Regions from separate parts of the Streptomyces sp. NPDC001351 genome, predicted to be linked through region 4. Evidence: riboswitches for the same ligand, from Rfam matches in the RefSeq annotation. Region 4 holds a riboswitch; each other region holds the start of a gene.

Region 1 (4,194 bases), on a different contig from region 4:
CCCGCTGCCGGACTACTGGCCCTTCGAGTCCCCGCTCGACGGGCGCGAGGAATACCCCGTGGAGGGCGGTCCCCGCTTTGTGCGGCCCGCCCTGTCCGTGCGCGGCGACGAGCGGCGCGGCACCGAGTGGCGCTTCGAGACGTATGAGGCGGAGGGCGACCACCTCCGGCTGGGCTTCCGGGACGGTGGGCTCGCGATCACGCTGCACTACCGGATGCGGCACGACGTCGTGGAACGCTGGGTGACCCTCGACAACGAGGGGCCCGCCCTGGAGCTGCTGCGCGCCGACTCCGCGACCTGGACGCTGCCCGAGCGCGAGGAGTGGCGGCTGGCCCAGCTGCACGGCCGCTGGGCCGCCGAGTCCCGGCTGACCGCCTCTCCTCTCACCTACGGTGAGAAGATCATCGGCAGCCGCCGCGGCCACACCGGACACCAGCACCTGCCCTGGGTCGCCCTCGACACCGACGCCACCGAGGAGCGTGGCGAGGTCTACGGCTGCGCCCTGGGCTGGTCGGGTTCCTGGCGGATCGCGGTGGCGCAGCTCCCGGACGCGCGCGTGCAGATCACCGGCGGCCCCGGTTACGACGACTCGGGGCTGCTGCGTCTGGAGCCGGGGGAGTCGTACACCACTCCCGTCTTCGCCGGGCTGTGGAGCGACGGCGGTTTCGGCGGCGCGAGCCGCGCCTGGCACGCCTACCAGCGTGCGTACGTCATCCCCGACGCCGACCAGGACCGGCCGGTGCTGTTCAACTCCTGGGAGGCCACGGAGTTCGACATCTCCGAGGAGCAGCAGGGCACCCTTGCGCGGCGAGCCGCGGCGATCGGCGTCGAGCTGTTCGTGGTCGACGACGGATGGTTCGGCAAGCGCACCAGCGACCGCGCCGGACTCGGCGACTGGACGGTCAACCGGGACCGCTTCCCGAACGGACTCAAGCCCCTCGCGGACTATGTGCACGCCCTCGGCATGCAGTTCGGCATCTGGGTCGAGCCCGAAATGGTCAACCCGGACAGCGAGCTCTACCGTGCCCACCCCGACTGGGTGCAGTTCCAGCCGGGACGAAAGCGGACGGAATTCCGCAACCAGCTCGTGCTGAACCTGGCCCGGGAAGACGTCCAGGAATACCTCTGGGAGCAGCTCGACGCACTCCTGTCCAGCGCCCCGATCGACTATGTGAAGTGGGACTTCAACCGCTGCTTCACCGACGCGGGCTGGCCCGGCGAGCCCTACCCGCAGCGCCTCTGGGTCGATCATGTCCGTGCCCTGTACGCCCTGTTGGACCGGCTGCGGGCGGCCCACCCGAATGTCGCCTTCGAGTCCTGCTCGGGCGGCGGCGGCCGCATCGACCTCGGGATCATGAGCCGTACGGACCAGGTGTGGACCTCGGACAACACCGACCCGCTGGACCGGCTCGCCATCCAGCACGGCTTCAGCCAGATCCATCCGGCGCGGGTGATGGCCGCCTGGGTCACCGACAGCCCGAACACCCAGCTCAACGGCCGGGAAAGCTCGCTGCGCTTCCGGTTCGTGAGCTCCATGGCCGGCGTGCTCGGGGTCGGCGGGGACCTCACCCGGTGGACCGAGGAGGAGCTCGTCGAGGCCGGCGAGTGGGTGGCGCTCTACAAGGAGATCCGGCCGCTGGTGCAGCACGGGGACCTCTACCGGCTGCGGCCGCCGCGCGGCGGCCTGAGCGCGGTGCAGTACGTGCGCGGGGACGAGGCGGTCGTCCTCGCCTGGCTCCAGGCGCAGAGTCATGGCGAGCCCGTACCGGCGCTGCGACTTCGGGGCCTCGACCCGACAGCCTCGTATGAATGCCCCGAAACAGGCGAAATCCGCAGCGGTGCCGTATTGATGCATCACGGACTGCGTACCGGATTGCGTGGTGACCTCGACGCGGCAGTTTTCCGTCTGCGGCGCATCTGAGACTTCTGTCCGGATTGGCGCTCCTTCGGCCCCCTTCATTCCAACTCGCTCCCGAATAGAGGATTCTGGAGTCGGGGCACGTGAGGAGCGTCATATCCGTGACGGTGCGTGGCGCGTCATGTCCACGTAATTCAGGTGCTTTACAAGGGCGTTTGGCGGAGACGATCATCCGGGAATTCACGCAGGGTCACCGGGTTTTCGTACAAGGGATCAATAGAAACGCATTCTCGGGGAACCGGCACTTGTTGCTTTGCGTCTTGGTCGCTTACGTTCGCCACCAATCCGGACGGACGCCCAATCCTGCCGCCGCCCGGTGCCCGCAGAACTCACCCGTGAACGGCAGGAGCGGGGGACCCACAGGTACAACCGCCTGTTCCGGTCTCCGGAACGGCTAGGGGTAAAGCCGCGTCGCATGCGCGGCCGGGCATCTCCAGCCCGAACCCGACAGCTCACCTCGCAGGCGCCGGAGAGGAATTCGTCATGCCCGCGAAGGGTAAGCACCGCCGTCCGAAGCCCCAGCGCTTCACCCGCTCCATCGCCGTCGCCGGAACCGGTGGCGCCGCACTCGCTCTCCCGCTCATGGGGGCCACCGGCGCCCATGCCGCCACAACTCAGTCCGCTTCCCGGGCGGTTTCGGAAAAGGCCGTCCAGTCCCTTCCGGTCGCCGAGAAGAAGGCGGCGCAGAAGAGCGCCGCGGGCAATGCGGGCGTGCGGACCTATTCGGTGCGGGCCGGCGACTACCTCTCGAAGATCGCCGACGAGCAGCATGTCGCCGGCGGCTGGCACAGGCTCTACTCGGACAACCGCCGGGCCGTCGGCGACAACCCGTCGCTGATCCACCCGGGCCTGAAACTGGCGATCGGCCGGAAGGCCGCGACGGACACCACCGAGTCCTCGTCCTCGTCCGCCTCGAAGACGTCTTCGTCCGCCGACAGGGCGACCGCCACCAAGGTCTCCGAGTCCGCCCCCACCGGCTTCACCCTCCCGGTGATCGGCGGCACCATCGGCACCGGCTATCACGTGGCCGGCAGCATGTGGTCCAGCGGGTACCACACCGGCGTCGACTTCGTCGTCCCGACCGGCACCTCCATCAAGTCCGTGGGTGCGGGCACGGTCGTCTCCGCGGGCTGGGGCGGCGCCTACGGCAACCAGGTCGTCGTCCGGCTCGCCGACGGCTACTACGCCCAGTACGGGCACATGTCCCAGATCTCCGTCTCGGCCGGCCAGACCGTGGCCGAGGGCCAGCAGCTCGGCCTCTCCGGCGCGACCGGCAACGTGACCGGCCCGCACCTGCACTTCGAGATCCGCACCACGCCCGACTACGGCTCCGACGTGGACCCGGTCGCCTACCTCCGCTCGAAGGGCGTCGGCGTCGGCTGACCTCCCCTCACAACCACCTGCCTGACACGCAGCCGAAGGCCGGACCTCGATCCCCGGGTCCGGCCTTCGGTGTGTCCGGCTGTGCGCCTGTTTGCCGTGTTGCGCCTGGAGTGCACACAGCACCGACCAGCAGCCGTACGCACGTGGGCACTTCGCCTTCCGGGCCACATGGAGCCATTTCCGGATCGCCGACTTCAAGGTCCGGCGCCCCGCCCCGCAGCATCGCTGACGCGTCAACATCCCTGCTCGGAGGGTTATTCCGGGCTTGGCGAACACTTTAGAAGTGGCTTATCTCACCGCGCGTCAACCCTTTCCTACGGTCGCGTAGGTCACATTCGAAGGTGAATCATGGTCGATGTGGCAGACGATTCGAAGAGTGACAGCAGATCAGTGATCGGGTCGTACGTTGCGGTGGGGGACAGCTTCACCGAGGGCGTCGGCGATCCCGGCCCCGACGGGGCGTTCGTCGGCTGGGCCGACCGGTTCGCGGTACTTCTCGCGGACCGGCGACCCGAGGGCGACTTCAGGTACGCGAACCTCGCCGTGCGCGGCAAACTGCTCGACCAGATCGTGGAGGACCAGGTTCCGCAGGCCGTCGAACTGGCGCCGGACCTGGTCTCCTTCTGTGCGGGCGGCAACGACATCATCCGTCCCGGCACCGACCCCGACGAGGTCGCCGAGCGCTTCGAGCGGGCGGTGGCCCGGCTCACCGAAGCCGCCGGCACGGTCATGGTGACCACCGGCTTCGACACCCGTGGCGTTCCCGTGCTCAAGCATCTGCGCGGCAAGATCGCCACCTATAACGGGCATGTACGGGCCATCGCCGACCGGTACGGCTGTCCCGTGCTCGACCTGTGGTCCCTGAAGACCGTTCAGGACCGCAGGGCGTGGGA
Region 2 (4,194 bases), on a different contig from region 4:
GGACGTAGGACCCCCAGGGGTCAGGCCGACGCCTCCGTCAGGCGGGCGACCTCGGCGTCGGTGAGCGTCAGCTCGCCCACCGCCAGCAGCGCCGGGAGCTGCTCCACCGTCCGTGCGGACGCGATCGGGGCGGCGACCGTCGGCTGGGCGCCGAGCCAGGCCAGGGCGACCGTGGCGACCGGGGCCTCGTGGGCCTGGGCGATCTCGTCGAGAGCGGTCAGGACCCGCTGTCCCCGCTCGGTCTCCAGGTGCTTGGCCGCGCCGCCCGCCCGCGGGCTGTCGACCGTCGCGCCCGGGCGGTACTTGCCGGTGAGGAACCCGGAGGCGAGGGCGTAGTACGGGACGGCGGCGAGGCCGTAGCGGGCGGCCAGGTCCTGCAGCTCGCCCTCGTACGTGTCGCGGGAGACCAGGTTGTAGTGCGGCTGCAGGGCCACGTACTTGGCCAGGCCCTCGCGGTCGGAGAACTCCAGGGATGCGCGCAGCCGGTCGGCGGAGATGTTGGACGCCGCGATGTGCCGGACCTTGCCCGCCTGCACCAGCTCGTCGAGCGCGCCGATGATCTCCTCGACCGGCACCTCGGGCTTGTCGAAGTGGGTGTAGTAGAGGTCGATGTAGTCGGTGTCGAGGCGCCGCAGGGAGGCCTCGGCGGCGGCCTTGATGTTGGCGGCGGACAGGCCCTGGAACTCGGGGTGCTGGCTGACCTTGGTCGCGATGACCACGTCCTCGCGGTTGCCGCGCGCCTTCACCCACTTGCCGATGATCGTCTCGGACTCGCCGCCCTTGTTGCCCTCGACCCACGCCGAGTAGCCGTCAGCAGTGTCGACGAAGTTGCCGCCGGCGGCCGCATAGGCGTCGAGCACGGCGAAGGAGGTGGCCTCGTCGGCGGTCCAGCCGAAGACGTTGCCGCCCAGGGAGAGCGGAAAGACCTCGAGGCCGGAGGAGCCGAGCTTGCGCAGTGAAGGAGAAGTCATGCTCTACGTCAACGCCCGCCCCGGTGGTCGGTCTTCCGCGACGGGCGCAAAGATCCCGTAAACATGCGGACTACGGCACTCCGGGTACGGACGGAGAACGTACGAGTATCAGGGGTTGAGGCCCTTGCTGCGCAGCCACGGCATCGGGTCGATGCCGGTGGCCTGGCCGTCGGGGTGGACCTCGAGGTGGCAGTGCGGGCCGGTCACGTTGCCGGTGGCGCCGACGCGGCCGATGACGTCACCGGTGCTGACCTTCTGGCCGACGCTGACGCTGATCGAGGACTGGTGGCAGAACCAGAGCTCCGTACCGTCGTCGAGGGTGAGGATCGTGCGGTAGCCGTACGCGCCCGCCCAGCCGGCCTGCGTGATGGTGCCGGAGTGGATGGCCTTGATGAGCGTGCCCGTGGGGGCGGCGAAGTCGAGGCCCGTGTGGTAGCCGGAGGACCACATGGAGCCGGCCTGGCCGAAGGTGCCGGTGATCGTGTACGACACGACCGGCAGCGTGTACTGCTTGGCCAGCTCGGCGAGCTTCGCGTCCTCGGCGGCCTTCTTGGCCGCCGCCTCCGCCTTCTCCTTCGCGGCGGTGGCCTTGGCCGCGGCTTCCTTCTCGGCCTTGGCGGCGGCGTCGTCGATCTGCTGGGCGAGGGCCGCCTCGGTGGCGGCCTGGCTCTTGCTGTCGATCTGGACCCGCTGCGACTCGGCCTGCGCCATGATCCGGTCACGCAGCGCCTCGCCGGCGCCCTTGGCGCCCTGCGCGGTGCCGGCGGAGGTGGTGGCGACGTCGCTGAGCGCGGTGGCGGAACCCTTGGGGGCGTCGGAGCCGCCGCCGAACACATGGCTGACGGAGGCGAGATCGGGCAGGGAGATCGACACCGGCGGCTTGCCGGTGTTGGCGCTGGCCATGCCGCCCGCGCCGACGGCGGCTATGACGCCGACGCCCAGGACCGTGGAGCTGCGGGCGAGTCCCCCGCCGCGCTGCTTGGCGACGCGGTGCCGGCCGCGGACGGGGGCGATGGAGTCCTCGGTGGGATTCCACTCCTCCCAGGGGCCCTCGTCGGTGCGGCGGCCGGCGAAGCCGAAGGGTTCGGTGCTCGGCACGAACGGGGCTGCCGGGGCAGGCGGGTTGGACGCCACGTGGGCGTGCTCCTTTCCTTCCTTCTCGCCTACCGGGTTAGCTGACGGGTTCGGAGCAGGAAGGTCTCCTACGCGCGTAAACCTGCCGTGCTGCCACGGCGGTATCGGCGCGATTCACCCCAGGGTGGTGGTTCCCCGGTTCCCTTGCGGGATTCGGCGCGTGCGCACGGAGCCGCCTCTTGTGACGGCTGGGACGACCGCGCTGCGTTATCGAACGTTAATAGACCCGGGGTGCCGATTCCAAGGTGTTCCGCTTGATCATTAACCTTTCCGACCTGGACGTACGGCGCATGAACGGCGAAAAACGGGCGAGTTGACCGCGCCTCAGGAACCCGGTTTCAGGGCCGTCGTACGGCGAGCAGCGCCATGTCGTCCGTCATGGCCTCCCCGGCATGGCGGCGCACCTCCCGCGCGAGGGCGGCGAGCAGCGCGCCGGGGTCGTGGAAGACCCGGCCGGTGAGCCGGTCCGCGGGTTCGAAGAACCGCCCGTGCTCGTCCCGTGCCTCGGACAGCCCGTCGGTGTACAGCAGCAGCGTGGCCCCGCTGCGGAACGGGGTCTCCTCCGCGCGGTCGGGCCGGCTCCCGAACTCGCCCATGCCGAGCGGCAGCGCGGGCTCGCGGGCGTGCAGGGTGTGCACGGTGCCGTCCGGGCACAGCAGCAGCGGTGGCGGGTGGCCGCGGGTGACGATGCGGACGATGCCTTCGCCGTGCGGGAGTTCGACGAGCACGGCGGTGGTGAACCCCTCGATCAACTCGATGCCCTCGCGCCGCGCCGCCTCGCGCGCAAGGGCCCGGTCCAGCCGCAGTGCGACCGCCTCCAGCGTGGCCTCCTGCTCGGCGGCCTCCCGGAACGCCCCGATGACGACGGCCACGGCGGCCACCGCCCCCATCCCCTTTCCGCGTACGTCGCCCACGACCAGCCGTACGCCGTGCGGGGTGTCCTGGACGGCGTACAGGTCGCCGCCGATGGAGGCGTCCGCCTGTGCGGCCTCGTACCGTGCCGCGATCGCGAACCCTCCGATCCGTTCGGCGGGTTCCGGCAGCACCGCGCGCTGGGCGGCCTCGGCGATCTCGCGCTGCGAGGCGAGCTCCTCGCGGTTGCGGCGGACGAGGAGGTTGATGAGAACGGCCAGGACGGAGACCGTCGCCACGGTGGCCAGCTCGGTGATCGCCTCGACCTGGAGGAGGACGCCCACCTGGGCGTGGATCGCGGTGACGACGAGGACGGTCGCGATGCCGGTGAGGGCCGTGCCCCGGCGTGAGTAGAGCGGGGCGGCGACCAGGGGTGCGGCGGTGAAGAGGGGGCCCGCCGTGAACCGCGACGGGGTGAGGTAGTCGTAAAAGGTTCCGCCGACGATCAGCAGCCCCGGGAGCAGCCGCATGAAGGTGCGCGCGTATGAGATCGGCCCCTCCTCGTCCACCCCTCCAGGTTTCCCGGGGCGGCGGCGCGCGGCGAGCCGGATGGCCCGACCGGGGGAAACACTCAGGGCCGGAATCCAGTGACTGGACTCCGGCCCTGAGCCTTGAGTAGCGGGGACAGGATTTGAACCTGCGACCTCTGGGTTATGAGCCCAGCGAGCTACCGAGCTGCTCCACCCCGCGTCGTTGTGTCACCAGCATACGCCATCCGCGGGGCTGTCTGCGCCAGGGTTTGTGTCCGCCCCCGTTCGCCTGCGTTTTCGGGGGTTCGCAGGGCGGCCGTCAGGCGGCAGGGTTGTCCGCGTGGGTGAGCGTCTCCCAGGAGACGAAGAGGTCGTCGGTGCCGGCCGGGCGGGACTGCTCGACCAGCTTGTGGGCGGCCGGGACGGGGGTGCCGAGCCGGTTCTCCAGGTGGTTGAGGGCGACCTCCAGGTCGGGGCCCATGTTCCCGACGACCCTGCCGCCGCACAGCCACCGCGGGGGCTTGGCCCCCATCTCGTAGCGGGCGTGGAAGTCGAGGGCCGCCTTCAGCCGGTCCTTCACGTCGCCGTACAGGTCGACACCCTGGTGCCAGGCGGTCTCGGCGATGTGCGCGGTGGCGGCGAGGGAGTAGCCGACGTGCTTGAAGTTGCGGCAGGTCTCCTGCGCGATGCCGTCCTCGAACTTCGTC
Region 3 (4,194 bases), on a different contig from region 4:
CCACAGAAGGGCTCGTCCGAATTGCCGGGCGAGCCCTTCGCATTTCCCGCGCAGGGGCGCTGCAATTTCCGATCACGGGCAGCAGAAACAATGCCCCTCGAATTGTTCCTTCTTTGTATACGGCGCCCGTGTTAATGCCGCAGGCCCGACATGTTTACGGCATGTTGCGAGTTCCTCACACCGTTCACCCGCTCCGGGCCGCCGAAGCGCAGCCGGTGCACGGCGCTCGAGCGCTCGGTGTGCAGCGCGGTGACCGCCCGCGCGCGCTCGCTGTCGCCGCGGGCCACGGCGTCGACGATCGCGCCGTGCTCCGCCCAGGACTCCACGGGGTTGGCCGGTGCCTCCACGGCGTACATCCAGGCGATCTTGTGGCGCAGCTGGGTCAGCATCGAGGTCAGCGCGGGGCTTCCGGAGGCCTGGGCGAGCGTCTCGTGGAACCAGCCCCCCAGGGAGCGCAGATCCTCGCTGTTGCCCCTCCTGGCCCGCTCCTGGCCCAGTCTGACCAGGCCGCGCAGGACCTTGAGATGGGCGTCGGTGCGCCGCTGGGCGGCCCGGGAGGCGCCGAGCGGTTCCAGCAGCATGCGCATCTCCAGCAGGTCGGCGGCCTCCTGCTCGGTCGGTTCCGCGACGCACGCGCCCGCGTGCCGCCGGGTCACCACGAAGCCCTCGGCCTCCAGGGTGCGCAGGGCCTCGCGCACGGGGACGCGCGAGACGCCGTAGCGGCGCGCGAGGAGTTCCTCGGTGAGGCGGCTGCCGCGCTCGTAGACACCGGCGACGATGTCGTCCCGGATCGCCGTGCACACCGAGTGCGCCGGAATACGCATGACCGACCTCCGACTTAATCCCCGTGAAACGTCGATGATTGACGTGTATCGGTGACTCTATTGCACGGAGCCGGAATTTCCGACGGCGGGCCGGAATCCATGGATATTTTTTGGACAGCGGGGCGGCAGAAACACCGAAAGCCCCGGCTCGGGAGCCGGGGCTTCAGCAGATCCTGCGATCCGTCGTCAGACGTTCACGCCGTGCGAGCGCAGATAGGCGACGGGGTCGATGTCCGAGCCGTACTCGGGGGTCGTACGGGCCTCGAAGTGCAGGTGCGGTCCGGTGGTGTTGCCGGTCGCGCCGGAGAGGCCTATCTGCTGGCCCGGGGTGACCGTCTGGCCCACCGAGACGCCGATGGACGACAGATGGCCGTACTGGGTGTACGTGCCGTCCTGCATCTTGATCACGATCTGGTTGCCGTAGGCGCCGCCCCAGCCGGTCTGGACGACGGTGCCGGCGCCGACCGCGTGGACGGGCGTACCGCTCGCGGCGTGGAAGTCGATGCCGGTGTGGCTGCCGGAGGACCACAGGGAGCTGCTGGCCCGGTAGCCGGTGGAGACGTACGAGTTCGATATCGGCGCCACGAACGTGTTGAGGCGCTTGCGCTCGGCCTCGCGGGCGGCGCGCTCCTTGGCCTCGCGCTCCTGCTTGGCCTGGGCGGCGGCCTTCTCGCGTGCCGCCTCCTGGGCCGCCTTCTTGAGCGCGGCCTCCTCGGCGGCCTGCTTCTGGGCGTCGGCCTGGGCGTCGATCTTGTCGGCGATCGTGTCGCCGATGGTGATGACGGGGGTGAGCCCGGTCTGCTCGACGGAGGTGTCGGCGGCGAGCGCGGGGGCTGCCAGGGTACCGATGACGCCGGTGGCGGCGAGGGCCGCGACCCCGGCGGCGCGGGTGCTGGTGCGGTGCATCCGTGCGGGGCGACGGTGCTTCCCGGTGGCGCGCGTGAACGCCATGTGGTGGCTGGTCCTTTCCTTCCCTCTCGCCTACCGGGTTAGCTGACGGGTTCGGAGCAGGAAGGTCTCCTACGGACTCCCTCGCTGCACGCGCGGGCGTCCGATTCACCCCAGGGACTGCGGTGGGTCCCCGGCTCCCCTGGCTCGCGCCGTACGGGGACTCGGCGATGGCTGTCCGGTGCCGCGGATGCGGCGCGGTGCCTGACGGACAGCCCGGAAGACGCTAAGCGGCAGCACTTTCAATCCCCAAACGGATCAAGGCGTTTGTAGCGCATCCCACAGGGCAGACAGGCAACTCTCCTTCGATTCTCCGCCAATTCGGACATAAGAGGGCCCTGGTGACGCATCCGTCACCAGGGCCACGCCACGCGCGCGTGCCGCTACTCGGCCGACACCACCGCGACTTCACCGATCCCGAGGGCCTCGACAGGCTCCTTGATCTGCGCCGCGTCCCCGACGAGAACCGTCACCAGACGGTCCACCGGGAAGGCGTTCACGACCGCCGCGGTGGCCTCCACGGTTCCGGTCGCGGCGAGCTGCTGGTACAGCGTCGCCTGGTAGTCGTCGGGCAGGTGCTGCTCGACCTGGTCGGCCAGGGTGCTCGCCACGGCCGCCGCGGTCTCGTACTTCAGCGGCGCCACACCGACCAGGTTCTGTACGGCGACGTCGCGCTCGGCGTCGGTGAGACCGCCCTCGGCGAGCGTGCGCAGCACCTTCCAGAGGTCGTCGAGCGCCGGGCCGGTGTTCGGGGTGTCGACGGAGCCGCTGATGGCGAGCATCGCGGCGCCGGAGCCGTCCGGGGCGGACCTGAGGACCTGACCGAACGCGCGCACACCGTAGGTGTAGCCCTTCTCCTCGCGCAGGACGCGGTCCAGGCGCGAGGTGAGGGTGCCGCCGAGGCAGTACGTGCCGAGCACCTGGGCGGGCCACACGCGGTCGTGCCGGTCGGCGCCGACGCGGCCGATGAGCAGCTGCGTCTGGACGGCGCCGGGACGGTCGACGATGATCACGCGCCCGGTGTCGTCGGCGGTCACCGGCGGCACGGGGCGGGGTTCGGCCTTGGAGCCGGTCCACGCGCCCAGGGTGTCGCCGAGCAGCGCGTCCAGGTCGATGCCGGTGAGGTCGCCGACGACGACGGCGGTGGCCGTGGCGGGCCGGACATGGCGGTCGTAGAAGGCGCGTACGGCCGCCGCGTCGATCTTCTCGACCGTCTCCTCGGTGCCCTGGCGCGGGCGCGACATGCGCGAGGTCGCCGGGAAGAGCTCCTTGGAGAGCTCCTTGGCGGCACGCCGCGAGGGGTTGGCCAGCTCGTGCGGGATCTCGTCCAGGCGGTTGCGGACCAGCCGCTCGACCTCGCTGTCGGCGAACGCGGGCGCCCTGAGGGCGTCGGCGAGCAGACCGAGCGCCTTGGTGAGACGGGAGGCCGGGACCTCGAGGCTCAGACGTACGCCCGGGTGGTCGGCGTGCGAGTCGAGGGTGGCGCCGCAGCGCTCCAGCTCGGCGGCGAACTCCTCGGCGGAGTGCTTGTCGGTGCCCTCGGAGAAGGCTCGCGCCATGATCGTGGCAACGCCCTCGAAACCGGCCGGCTCGGCCTCCAGGGGCGCGTCCAGGAGCACCTCCACGGCGACGACCTGCTGGCCGGGACGGTGGCAGCGCAGGACGGTCAGGCCGTTGTCGAGCGCGCCACGCTCGGGGGACGGGAACGCCCACGGCTTGGCCTCGCCCGCCCGGGGCTGCGGGTGGAACTGCATCGTGGCGAGCTCGGTCACTTGGCCGCCTCCTCGTTCTGGTCGGTGGCTTGCACCGTGGCTTCGGACTCGGGGTCTTCGGGGAAGTCCTCGTCCTGGGTGTGCTCCGCGGACTCGGGCGAGAGCGGCTCGTAGACGAGCACCGCGCGGTTGTCCGGGCGCAGGCGGGCCTTGGCGACCTCCTGGACCTCCTCGGCCGTCACCTCCAGGACGCGCTGTACGGCGGTGAGGGCGAGCTGCGGGTCGCCGAACAGGACGGCGAACCGGCACAGTTCGTCGGCGCGGCCCGCGACCGTGCCGAGCCGGTCCAGCCACTCGCGCTCCAACTGGGCCTGGGCGCGCTCCATTTCCTCGGCCGTGGGGCCCTCCGCGGCGAACCGGGCGAGCTCCTCGTCGATGGCGGCCTCGATCACCGGCACCTCGACGTCACCGGAGGTCTTCACGTCCAGCCAGCCCAGGGAGGGCGCTCCGGCCAGCCGCAGCAGACCGAACCCGGCCGCGACGGCCGTACGGTCGCGGCGTACCAGCCGGTTGTAGAGGCGGGAGGACTCGCCGCCGCCGAGGACGGTGAGCGCCAGGTCGGCGGCGTCCGCCGCGCGCGTGCCGTCCTCGGGCAGCCGGTAGGCCGCCATCAGGGCGCGCGCCGGGACCTCCTCCTCGATGACCTCGCG
Region 4 (4,194 bases):
ATCAGGTCCTCGCCGAGGTCGCCCCGCTTGCGGTGGATGAGTTCGGCGAGATAGCCGCGGATCTTCTTCACGGAACGGGCGACGCCGCCGCGCGGGCCGCCGCCGTGCCGGATCATCATGCCCGCCCAGTCGCGGAAGTCGTCCTGGTCCTCGCGCGGAACGCCGAGCAGATCGCAGATCGCGTAGATGGGGAGGGGGAAGGCGAAGTCGTGGATGAGGTCCGCCTGCCCGTGCGGCGCGAAACGGTCGATGAGGTCGTCCGTCAACTCCTGCACCCGCGGCGCGAATTCGGCCACCCGGCGCGGGGTGAACGCCTTGGAGACGAGGCGGCGCAGCCGGGTGTGGTCCGGCGGGTCGATATTGAGCAGATGCGTCATGAGATTGGCGCTGCGCTCACCCGGAATACCGGTCCGGCTCTTGCCCTGCGCGTCCTCGGCGTGATGCTCGGGGTTCTTCGAGAGCCGCCCGTCCGCGAGCGCCTGACGTGCGTCGGCGTAGCGGGTCACCAGCCAGGCCTCGACCCCGCTGGGAAGTTTCGTCCAGTGCACGGGGGAGTGCTCACGCAGCCAGGCGTAGGCCGGATACGGGTCGCCGGCGAATTCCCAGGTGAAGAGTTCGGGAGCGGTGTTCGGGACGTTCACAGGACGACCGTATCGGGAGCCCGCAGGTGGATGCGCCGCCGCGGTGAACGGGTCAAAGATGATGCGCGTTCAAGTCTGTGATCTTCACGTGATCTACGCGGCATTAACTTGTGACAAGTGATCGGCACCGGCTACGTTCACGGACCAGCGCGGCGGTATCGAACGCCTGTCGGTGTCATGCGCCGCGCGGTCATTGCTGTCTCGCGAAAGGCCTCCGCATGCTCTCCGGGAACGGTCGACACCGTCGCCCCCGTCAGGCTCCGGCTCTCCTTGTCGCGGCCGGAGTGACCGGCTCCGCCATCGCGATCCCGCTCTTCGCCGCGGGCGGCGCCAGCGCCGCCGACGGCACCACGTGGGACAAGGTGGCCCAGTGTGAGACCGGCGGCTCCTGGAGCGAGAACAGCGGCAACGGGTTCTACGGCGGGCTCAAGTTGACCCAGGAGAACTGGGAGAAGTACGGCGGCCTCGACTACGCCCCCAGGGCCGACCTCGCCAGCCGCAACCAGCAGATAGCCGTCGCCGAGAAGCTCCTGGACGACCAGGGCGTCGGCGCCTTCCACATCTGCGGACTGACCTCCGGGCTCACCAAGGACTCGGGTTCGGCCGCCATCGACACCGGTGTGCTGGGCGGCGATTCCGGTTCGTCCGATTCATCCGGCGCGTCCGACTCGACTGGTCTGTCCAACTCCTCGGGCAGCGCATCCGATGGGTCCTCTTCGTCGGATTCGTCCTCCCGCTCGTCCTCCAGCGCCTCGCCTTCGACCTCCGCGAGTGCGACGGACAACTCCGCCGAATCCGGTACATCCGCCTCGCCCTCCACCTCTTCGCCCCAGAAGGGCGCGGGCACCTCGCAGGGCGCCGACAGCTCGTCCACGGACGAGACGAAGGGTGACGACTCGGACAATCTCCAGCCCCCGGCGTCCATTTGGACCCTCGTCGACACCGGCACGGCCGGCACCGGCCGCCACCGTGGCGCCAGCGCCGACGAGACGGCCGGTGCGACCGTCGGCAAGACCGCCGAGAAGGCCAGGACCGACAGCCGTACGGAAGACACGTACACCGTCCACGCCGGGGAGACCCTCGCCTCCATCGCCGACTCCCTTGGCCTGGACGGCGGGTGGCGGGCGCTCTATGCCGAGAACAAGAAGGCCATCGGTGCCGACCCGAATCACATCTTCGCCGGTCAGACCCTGAAACTCGGTGCCGAATAGGGCGAAAAACAACGGGAGTTCACGTCATACTTCGCCACTGAATGTCCGGTTTGGTGAAAGTGTGGGATGAGTCTCAGAAGCCCTGATCGTCTTTGAAATTCGACGGATCGCGTGTCTACCGTCGTCACCGCTCGTCAACACGAGCCCCGGCTGCCGCAACGCCGAATCCTGCCAGCGGCCGTACGGGAACAGTCGTCGCGTCATGCGCCGTAGGCAGGAGCGGGGGACCCAAGGTAGGTGCCTGCCCGGGCAGTTGACGGGCGGCTAGGGGTGTAGCCGTGTCTCGTGAGAGCGAGGACGCGGCCGGGCAACTCAACCGGCCCGAACCCGACAGCTCACCTCGCAGGCGTCGGTGAGGGGATCGAACCATGCTGTTTTCCGGCAAGGGCAAGCACCGTCGTCCGTCCAAGGCCACCCGCGTCGCCGCGCTGGCCGGCGTCACCGGCGTCGCCATCGCCGCTCCGCTGATGGCGGCCGGCAACGCCTCCGCCGCCACCGCCTCCGAGTGGGACAAGGTCGCCCAGTGCGAGTCCGGTGGCAACTGGGCCATCAACACCGGGAACGGCTACTACGGCGGCCTGCAGTTCTCCGCCTCCACCTGGGCCGCGTACGGCGGCACCGCCTACGCCCCGCAGGCCAACCAGGCCTCCAAGGCGCAGCAGATAGCCGTCGCCGAGAAGGTCCTCGCCTCCCAGGGCAAGGGCGCCTGGCCGGTCTGCGGCACGGGCCTGTCCGGTGCCGCCTACAACGGCAGCGCCCCCTCCACGAACACCACCCGCTCCACCGACTCGCAGGCCGCCTCCCGCTCCGCCGAGCGCCCGGCCGCGAAGACCGAGAGCACGAAGACCCAGAAGACCGTCACCACCCCGACCGGCAAGAAGGTCAAGAAGGGCGACGGCGAGTACAAGGTCGTCAAGGGCGACACCCTCAGCTCGATCGCCGAGAAGCACGGCGTCAAGGGCGGCTGGCAGAAGCTGTTCAAGCTGAACAAGGACATCGTCTCCGACGCCAACCTCATCTACCCGGGTCAGCAGCTGCACCTCAAGTGACAGCCTCGCGGGCTCCCCGCTCCGGTGCGTGTTCCCCCGTACGCACCGGAGCGGGGTTCTTTTTGCTCCCCCTCTTTGTTCCGTTCGGAAACAATTTACTCTCGGTTCTGCCCAAGAGGTGGTCGGCAACGTGGCCGATCGGCCTTGGGCGGTTAGGCTCATCCCGCAGAGCCACCGCGCTACTGCCGTAGCCGTGTCACATCCAAGAAGGAGATGCTCGTGCCGTCCATCGACGTCGTCGTAGCCCGGGAAATCCTGGACTCCCGAGGCAACCCCACGGTCGAGGTCGAGGTCGGCCTCGACGACGGCAGCACGGGTCGTGCCGCCGTCCCCTCCGGCGCCTCCACGGGCGCCTTCGAGGCCATCGAGCTCCGCGACGGTGACCCCAACCGCTACCAGGGCAAGGGTGTCGAGAAGGCCGTCCTCGCCGTCATCGAGCAGATCGGCCCTGAGCTGGTCGGCTACGACGCCACCGAGCAGCGCCTGATCGACCAGGCCATGTTCGACCTGGACGCCACCGACAACAAGGGCTCCCTCGGCGCCAACGCCATCCTCGGCGTCTCCCTCGCCGTCGCCCACGCCGCCTCCGAGGCCAGCGACCTGCCGCTCTTCCGCTACCTGGGCGGCCCGAACGCGCACCTGCTGCCGGTGCCGATGATGAACATCCTGAACGGCGGCTCGCACGCCGACTCCAACGTGGACATCCAGGAGTTCATGATCGCCCCGATCGGCGCGGAGTCCTTCTCCGAGGCCCTGCGCTGGGGCGCCGAGGTCTACCACACCCTCAAGAAGGTGCTGAAGACCAAGGGCCTGTCCACCGGCCTCGGCGACGAGGGCGGCTTCGCCCCGAACCTGGAGTCCAACCGCGCCGCGCTCGACCTCATCATCGAGGCCATCAAGCAGGCGGGCTACGTCCCCGGCCAGCAGATCGCGCTCGCGCTCGACGTCGCCGCGTCCGAGTTCTACAAGGACGGCAAGTACGAGTTCGAGGGCAAGTCCCGCTCGGCCGCCGAGATGACCGAGTACTACGAGGAGCTCGTGGCGGCCTACCCGCTCGTCTCCATCGAGGACCCGCTGTTCGAGGACGACTGGGCCGGCTGGAAGGTCATCACCGACAAGCTGGGCGACAAGGTCCAGATCGTCGGCGACGACCTCTTCGTCACCAACCCGGAGCGCCTGGCCCGCGGCATCGAGGAGGGCACCGCCAACGCCCTGCTCGTCAAGGTGAACCAGATCGGCTCGCTGACCGAGACCCTGGACGCCGTCGAGATGGCCCAGCGCAACGGCTTCAAG

The links. A riboswitch is a leader RNA that binds a small molecule or an ion and turns the genes downstream of it on or off. The one in region 4 is predicted to bind cyclic di-AMP.
Region 1: it holds a riboswitch for cyclic di-AMP, as region 4 does, so the genes downstream of both, ACFY1U_RS13310 (peptidoglycan DD-metalloendopeptidase family protein) here and ACFY1U_RS41650 (transglycosylase family protein) in region 4, are expected to answer to the same signal.
Region 2: it holds a riboswitch for cyclic di-AMP, as region 4 does, so the genes downstream of both, ACFY1U_RS18830 (M23 family metallopeptidase) here and ACFY1U_RS41650 (transglycosylase family protein) in region 4, are expected to answer to the same signal.
Region 3: it holds a riboswitch for cyclic di-AMP, as region 4 does, so the genes downstream of both, ACFY1U_RS43670 (M23 family metallopeptidase) here and ACFY1U_RS41650 (transglycosylase family protein) in region 4, are expected to answer to the same signal.

The regions. Positions count from the first base shown of each region.
Region 1 is NZ_JBIAWS010000003.1:668,531-672,724, reverse strand. It holds gene ACFY1U_RS13315 (alpha-galactosidase) at 1-1,921, shown strand, start outside; cyclic di-AMP (ydaO/yuaA leader) riboswitch at 2,239-2,397, shown strand; gene ACFY1U_RS13310 (peptidoglycan DD-metalloendopeptidase family protein) at 2,402-3,301, shown strand; gene ACFY1U_RS13305 (SGNH/GDSL hydrolase family protein) at 3,692-4,194, shown strand, end outside.
Region 2 is NZ_JBIAWS010000004.1:845,432-849,625, reverse strand. It holds gene ACFY1U_RS18840 (PrsW family intramembrane metalloprotease) at 1-8, shown strand, start outside; gene ACFY1U_RS18835 (aldo/keto reductase) at 21-971, opposite strand; gene ACFY1U_RS18830 (M23 family metallopeptidase) at 1,080-2,105, opposite strand; cyclic di-AMP (ydaO/yuaA leader) riboswitch at 2,117-2,274, opposite strand; gene ACFY1U_RS18825 (PP2C family protein-serine/threonine phosphatase) at 2,444-3,526, opposite strand; tRNA gene ACFY1U_RS18820 (tRNA-Met) at 3,634-3,707, opposite strand; gene ACFY1U_RS18815 (alginate lyase family protein) at 3,807-4,194, opposite strand, start outside.
Region 3 is NZ_JBIAWS010000018.1:119,053-123,246, reverse strand. It holds gene ACFY1U_RS43675 (GntR family transcriptional regulator) at 132-824, opposite strand; gene ACFY1U_RS43670 (M23 family metallopeptidase) at 1,011-1,775, opposite strand; cyclic di-AMP (ydaO/yuaA leader) riboswitch at 1,788-1,952, opposite strand; gene ACFY1U_RS43665 (M16 family metallopeptidase) at 2,156-3,544, opposite strand; gene ACFY1U_RS43660 (M16 family metallopeptidase) at 3,541-4,194, opposite strand, start outside.
Region 4 is NZ_JBIAWS010000016.1:142,398-146,591, forward strand. It holds gene ACFY1U_RS41640 (cytochrome P450) at 1-641, opposite strand, end outside; gene ACFY1U_RS41645 (transglycosylase family protein) at 860-1,852, shown strand; cyclic di-AMP (ydaO/yuaA leader) riboswitch at 2,048-2,216, shown strand; gene ACFY1U_RS41650 (transglycosylase family protein) at 2,221-2,901, shown strand; gene eno (phosphopyruvate hydratase) at 3,115-4,194, shown strand, end outside.